Regions from separate parts of the Gordonia sp. McavH-238-E genome, predicted to be linked through region 1. Evidence: riboswitches for the same ligand, from Rfam matches in the RefSeq annotation. Region 1 holds a riboswitch; each other region holds the start of a gene.
What was found. Region 1 has a riboswitch for cobalamin ahead of MHN80_RS06670 (CbtB-domain containing protein). Riboswitches for the same ligand answer to the same signal wherever they lie in the genome.
Positions count from the first base shown of each region.

Region 1 (2,194 bases):
TTGCTGACCGAGCCGTGATGCGCGCGGGCCAGGACGGGTTCGGCGCCCGAGCTCGCGCCGCTGCCCATGACGAACGCGGGGGCGCCGCCGGCGACCGACGGATTGCCGGTCGGTTCGGCCGGCTGCCCGTGGCGTTCGGCGTGGATCTCGTTGAGCCGGGCGGTGAGTTTCTCGGCGAGGCGCCGGGAGTTGGCGAACACGATCGTCGCCCGGTTGGCCTCGATCTGGTCGACGATCGAGGCCTCGACGTACGGCCACAGCGACCCGGCGGTCGGGGAGAACGCGTCGTCGAGTGCGGCGGGGTCGGCATCGGACACCGGGGGTGGGATGTTGGCCATGTCCTCGACCGGAACATCGACGCGGAGGTCGAACGTCTTGTCGGCCTTGGGCTTGACCACCTGACACGGCGCGGCGCCGGACAGGAACCCCGCCACCACCTCCGGCGGCCGGACGGTCGCCGACAACCCGATCCGCTGCGCGGGCTTCTCGAGCAGCTCGTCGAGTCGTTCGAGGGTCAGCGCGAGGTGCGTACCGCGCTTGGTGGCGGCGACCGCGTGCACCTCGTCGACGATGACGGCCTGGACGCCGGTGAGGCTCTCTCGCGCGGCCGACGTGAGCATCAGATACAGCGACTCCGGCGTCGTGATCAGGATGTCGGGCGGTGTCTTGACCAGTGCGCGGCGGTCCGCGGCGGAGGTGTCACCGGACCGGACGCCGACGGTGATGTTCGGTTCGGGCAGGTTGAGCTCCTGAGCCGCCCGCGTGATGCCGGTCAGCGGGGCCCGCAGGTTGCGTTCGACGTCGACGGCCAATGCCTTGAGCGGCGAGATGTAGAGGACCTTGGTGCCGGCGGGCCGCGAGTCCGGGTCGGCGGCGAGGCGGTCGAGGGCCCACAGGAACGCGGCGAGGGTCTTGCCCGATCCGGTGGGGGCGATGACCAAGGTGTGCGAGCCGTCGGCGATCGACGTCCACGCACCCTTCTGCGCGGCGGTGGGAGCGGTGAAGGCGCCGGAGAACCACCGTCGGGTGGGGGCGGTGAAGCGGTCGAGCACCGAAGCGCGGGGCATCTCTCCACTATGTCTCACGCGTACGACAGAGCGCGGTATAGAGTCATCCCACGCCTGTGCGGGGAATCCGGTGAGAGTCCGGAACGGTCGCGCCACTGTGAACGCTGCCCATATCGACACCGTAGATATGTCGACGCGGTCGACGTGTCGACATATCGACGCGGTCGATGGTGACGGGGTGACGTGAGTCAGGATGCCGTGCCGGCGCGTAGCAGTCCTCCGGACTGCTACACCACGACATCTCCGACGCGAGATCGGCGAAAGGACCCCACCATGACAGCTCCCCGCACTGTTGCAGCCGTACAGGCCGCCCCGGCCCGTGCCCTGCCCGTACCGAACCTGTCGGTCGCGAGTGCAGCCCTCTGGCTCAGCCTGACCGTGCTCCTGGCGGGTCTCGCCTACTACTTCCTCGGGTACGACCAGGGCGTCGTGTCCGTCTTCGGCTCCGACACCCACGTCCACGAGTTCGTGCACGACGCACGCCACTTCCTCGGCTTCCCCTGCCACTGAGCCGGCCTGACCGGCCGTATCCCACAGGAAGCCAAGTACATATGGAGAAGAAATTCATCGGCGCCGGCCTGCTCGCAGGTCTGATCGCCGGAATCGTCTCGTTCGTGTTCGCCCGGTTCTACCTCGAACCGGTCGTCGCCAAGGCCATCGACTACGAAGGCGCCCGTTCGGAGGCCGAGGAGGCACTGGCCCACGCCGCCGAACCGGGTGGCCACACGCACGGTGAGGGCGGCGAGCTGTTCACGCGGGCCATGCAGGAGAACCTCGGCGCCGGTGTCGGCAACGTCGTGTTCGCGGTGTGCATGGGTGCGTTCTTCGCGGTGGCGTTCACGGTGCTCTGGAGTCATCTCGGCAGTCGCCATCCGGCGACCGACCCGCGCGCGGTCGCGGGTGTGCTCGGCGCGATCGGTTTCGTCGCCGTGTTCGCCGTTCCGTTCTTCGCCTACCCGGCGAATCCGCCCGCCGTCGGCGACGACGACACCATCGGCGAGAGGACCGGAGCCTTCCTCACCATCAGTGTGGCGTCGGTGATCCTGGCCATCGCGGCCGTGGTCCTGGCGTTGTGGCTGCGTCCGCGGATCGGCGGATTCGTCTCGGCCGTCGCCGCTGTCGCGGCC
Region 1 covers NZ_JAKRFE010000004.1:68,277-70,470, reverse strand. Annotated here, with positions in the region: gene MHN80_RS06675 (ATP-dependent helicase) at 1-1,067, opposite strand, end outside; cobalamin riboswitch at 1,129-1,265, shown strand; gene MHN80_RS06670 (CbtB-domain containing protein) at 1,341-1,577, shown strand; gene MHN80_RS06665 (CbtA family protein) at 1,619-2,194, shown strand, end outside.

Region 2 (2,194 bases), on a different contig from region 1:
ACGCAGATACTGGTGGATCTCGTGGCGGCGACCGTAGGTGTTGGACCAGTCCGGGTTGGGGGCGAAGGACAGGGAGTACAGCGACGTCGGGACGTCGCAGGCCGCGCCCGGGTAGTCGTTCTCGCGCCAGACCCCACCCGCGCCGTCGCCACGTTCGATGGCCAGCGTCTGCAGCTGCGGATGATCCGTGCGAAGACGATGCAGGGCGGCGAGACCGCCGAACCCGACGCCGACGACGAGGACGTCCACGCGCCGGGGCAGCGTGTTCTGCTGCGGGAGAGTCGGACTGGGTTCAGTCATGGGTCAGGAGTTCCTTCCATACGGGCAGGAGGTGGTCGAGCAGCGCGCGGTCGGCGTCGGGTGAGCGCAGGATGCGCGACACCGCCAGTCCGCGTGCGAGTTCGATGGAGAGTTCGAGCTCCGCGGCGGTGTACCGGTCGCCGAACAACTCGGCACAACCGACGGCGAGTGCGTCGGACACCTGCTGTTCGAGCGGGATGATCGCGGTTCGCAATCCGACGTCGCAGCGGGCGGCGACCCACAGCTCGAGAGCGGCGTCGAACAGCGGGCCGCTGAACGCCTCGATGAGTATCTCGAGTCCCTCGTCACCCGTCCGGGGCCGCGACAGGATCTCCGCCAGCCGACGCTCGACCAGGTGTCCGACCGCGGCGACCACCAGTGATTCCCGGGTGGGGAAGTGATGCAGTAGAGCGCCGCGGGAGATACCTGCCCGGCGGTTGACCTCCTGCGTCGTGGTGGCGGCGTAGCCGACGTCGACCAGGGCGTCGACGGTCGCGTCGAGGATGAGCGCACGCGTGGTCGCGGTGCGTTCGGCCTGCGTGCGTCGGCGCGGGGCTCGGGTGGGCTCGGTCACATCGACGACGATAGCACAAACAGTCCGGACTGCTTGTAAGTTCCGGGGATCATCCACCGCACGCCGCATGCGATGTCGTGATTGTCCACTCCGTACGATGACCGGGACGCAAGGGAACCCGGTGCGAATCCGGGGCTGTCCCGCAACTGTGACCCGACCTCGATCGGGAAGCCAGATCGCTTGCGTCTTCGCGACCCACGAGGATGGACATGAAAAATTCAAGATCGACAGCTGCGCACGCAGCTCCCGAATTCACCCGGCGCCGGCTGCTACGCGGAGCCGGTGGGATCGCCGGCCTCGCCGGTCTCGGCGCGGTGGGCCTGCTCTCCGGTTGTGCCGACCGGCCGAGCCCGGCAGGCGCGCCGAGCGGCGGTACCCCGGTCCCCGGCGGCACGTTGCGCGTCGTCTTCGCGGGCACCTCGGCGACCGCCGATGTCCTCGACCCGCACGTCGTCGGCCACTCGGCGGGTGGCGCACTGTCCAAGGCGGTGTGGGATCACCTCGTCGACTACAACAACGACCTCACCCTCGACTATCGGCTCGCCGAGTCCCTGGAGCCCAACGCCGACGGCTCGCAGTGGCGGATGGCGCTGCGCCGGGGCGTCGAGTTCAGTGACGGTTCGCCGTTCACGTCTCGCGATGTCATGTGGAGTCTCGAGCGCATGCTCGACGAGGAGAAGCCGTCGGCCGGTGACCTCGACATCATCGACCTGTCCCGCACCAGGCCCGACGGCGATCACGCCGTCGTGGTGTCGATGAGAGAACCCGTCGCCGACTTCGGTTCGGTGCTGGCCGGTTGGTACGTCTACGTGATCAAGGACGGTACGTCGGAGTTCACGCCGTCGTCGCTTCCCGTGGGGACCGGCCCGTTCGTTCTGGAGTCGTGGTCGCCGGGCGACCGGTCGGTGTTGACCCGCAACGAGAACCATTGGGATCAGCGGCCGCACCTCGACGGGCTGGAGATCCTCCAGGTCGCCGAAGCCGACGCCAGATTCAACGCATTCGGCTCGCAGGAGGCCGACGTCGTCTACGAACTCTCGCCGGCGCAGGGCAACATCCTGCGATCGCAGTCCGACGTCTACCTCGTGACGCCGCCGGTGGGCACGATGAGCTCGTTCACGATGCGTACCGACCTCGCGCCGTTCGACGATCCGCGAGTACGCGAGGCCCTCAAGCTGTCGGTGGACCGGCAGGCGATGGTCGACAAGGTGTATTACGGGTTCGCCGAGGTCGGCAACGACCTGTACGGCAAGGGCGCACCGTTCTACGCCGACATGCCGCAACGCGCGTATGACCCGGAACGAGCTCGCCGCCTGCTCC
Region 2 covers NZ_JAKRFE010000011.1:3,174-5,367, forward strand. Annotated here, with positions in the region: gene MHN80_RS17455 (NAD(P)/FAD-dependent oxidoreductase) at 1-300, opposite strand, end outside; gene MHN80_RS17460 (TetR/AcrR family transcriptional regulator) at 293-874, opposite strand; cobalamin riboswitch at 937-1,073, shown strand; gene MHN80_RS17465 (ABC transporter substrate-binding protein) at 1,084-2,194, shown strand, end outside.
Region 2: another riboswitch for cobalamin. It lies ahead of MHN80_RS17465 (ABC transporter substrate-binding protein); the one in region 1 lies ahead of MHN80_RS06670 (CbtB-domain containing protein).

Region 3 (2,194 bases), on a different contig from region 1:
TGTAGGAGTGCACGCTCTGCACCGCGACACCGCAATGCTGCGCGATGAGGAAACGCAGCCGGGACGAGTCGAGCACGGTGCCCGAGCCGAAGATCCGGCTGGGCGACAATCCGCTGATCTGCTGGGCGGCGTAGGTGACGACGTCGACCGGATTGGTGACCATCACGTAGATCGCATTCGGGGCCACCTCGAGCACCCCCGGGAGGATGGCGCGCGTCAGACCGATTGTGGCCTCGGCCAATTCGAGACGGGACTGACCCGGCTTCTGCTTCGCACCGGCGGTGAAGACGACGACGTCGGCGTCCGCGCACACCGACACGTCGTCGGAGCCGATGATGTCGGCACGAGGGACGAACTCGAGGCCGTGGGACATGTCGAGCACCTCGGCGGTCACCTTCGCGGCGTTGATGTCGAGGAGCGCGATGGTCCGTGCAACACCCCGGATGAGCGAGGAGTAGGCGATCGCGGTGCCCACCGCACCCGCCCCGATGATGGCCAGCTTCGTGTCTCGTACGTCCATCGGTTCACCGTTTCCGCGTCGGGTTCATCGATCGTCGGCATCCAGCGTAGGTCCTCGCACGGCCGCTGTCCGGGGACGCACGCCGACCGCCCACCGATCCGCTGGACGGTGTTGATAGCGTGAGCGGCGAGAACGGTCACACCCGCACACGTGGGTGTCAGGGAACCCGGTGCGAATCCGGGACTGGCGCGCAGCGGTATGGGGGACGGAACCGGCACACAGCCACTGGGGCGACCCGGGAAGGCGCCGGCTCCGGACGAACCCGAGTCCGAATACCGGCCGCTCTCGCTCGAGTCCACCGTGTATCTCGCGCACAGATACCCAGACCGTAAGGCAGTACAGTCCGTGTCCCGTCGTATCGACGGCACGACCGAGATCGCCACCGCCCCGCCGGTACGGCGACTCCCGTCGACGCCGCTAGCCGCAGTTCTGCTCGTCCTCACGCTCCTCAGCATCGCCCTGGCCACCGCGTTCGGCGCCGAGACCATCCCCGTCGGCGACGTCTGGCACACCGTCGCCGGACGCCTGACCGGCGCCGAGACCGATTCCGCGCACGCGGTGATCATCTGGGATCTCCGGCTGCCGCGGTCCGTCCTGGCCGCGCTCGTCGGCGCCGGGCTCGCACTGCCGGCGCTCTCATGCAGGCCCTGGTCCGCAACCCCCTCGCCGAGCCGTACCTGCTCGGCGTGTCCGCCGGCGCGGCGGTCGGGGCCACCGCCGTCATGACCCTCGGCGTGCTGGCCGGCCTCGGGGTGTGGGCACTCTCCGGCGGCGCGCTCCTCGGCGCGCTCGCGGCGACCGTCACGGTGTACCTCGTCGCCCGCGCCCAGGGCGGGTTGACCGCGCTGCGACTCATCCTGTCCGGCGTCGTGTTGTCCTCGGCGTTCATGGCGTTGTCGTCGCTGCTCGTGTTCACCGCCGCGGATCCCCACGCCGCCGACAACGTGATGTTCTGGATGCTCGGCAGCGTCGCCGGCGCCACCTGGGCGAAGGTGCAGATCGCCGGGGTGGTCGTGCTGGTCACCATCGTGGCGATGCTCGCGATCCACTCCTGGCTCGACGCCTACGCTGCCGGCACCGACACCGCGACGTCGCTGGGTGTACCGGTACGCGCGATGCGCAACGCGCTCTTCGGGATCCAGGGCGTCCTGGTGGGCGTGCTCGTCGCGGTGGCGGGTGGGATCGGCTTCGTCGGTCTGATCGTCCCGCACGCCGCCCGGCTGCTCGTCGGCGCCACCCACCGCGCGATGCTGCCGGTGGCGGTATGCGGCGGCGCACTGTTCCTGGTGTGGGTCGACGTCATCTCGCGGGTCGCGGCCGCGCCTCGGGAGATGCCTCTGGGCATCGTCACCGGGTTGATCGGCGCGCCGATCTTCCTGTTCCTCATGGGTCGACACCAGTATGTGTTCGGCGGCGGCTCATGACCAATCCACCACCGATCCGCTCGATGGCGTTGCGCGCGAACGCACTCGCGTGTCGACGGGGCGGCCGCGTCGTCCTGCGCGATGTCGATCTCGACGTCCCGGCGGGCACCCGACTGGCCATCGTCGGCCCCAACGGTTCCGGCAAGACCACCCTGTTGCGCACGCTGTGTGGGCTCGAACGTCCCGTCGCCGGCACCATCGACGTGGGTGGCGAGGACCTGCATCGACTCCCGTCGCGGCAGCGGGCCCG
Region 3 covers NZ_JAKRFE010000003.1:98,873-101,066, forward strand. Annotated here, with positions in the region: gene MHN80_RS04770 (L-lactate dehydrogenase) at 1-520, opposite strand, end outside; cobalamin riboswitch at 637-819, shown strand; partial or broken gene MHN80_RS04775 (FecCD family ABC transporter permease) at 896-1,944, shown strand; gene MHN80_RS04780 (ABC transporter ATP-binding protein) at 1,941-2,194, shown strand, end outside.
Region 3: another riboswitch for cobalamin. It lies ahead of MHN80_RS04775 (FecCD family ABC transporter permease); the one in region 1 lies ahead of MHN80_RS06670 (CbtB-domain containing protein).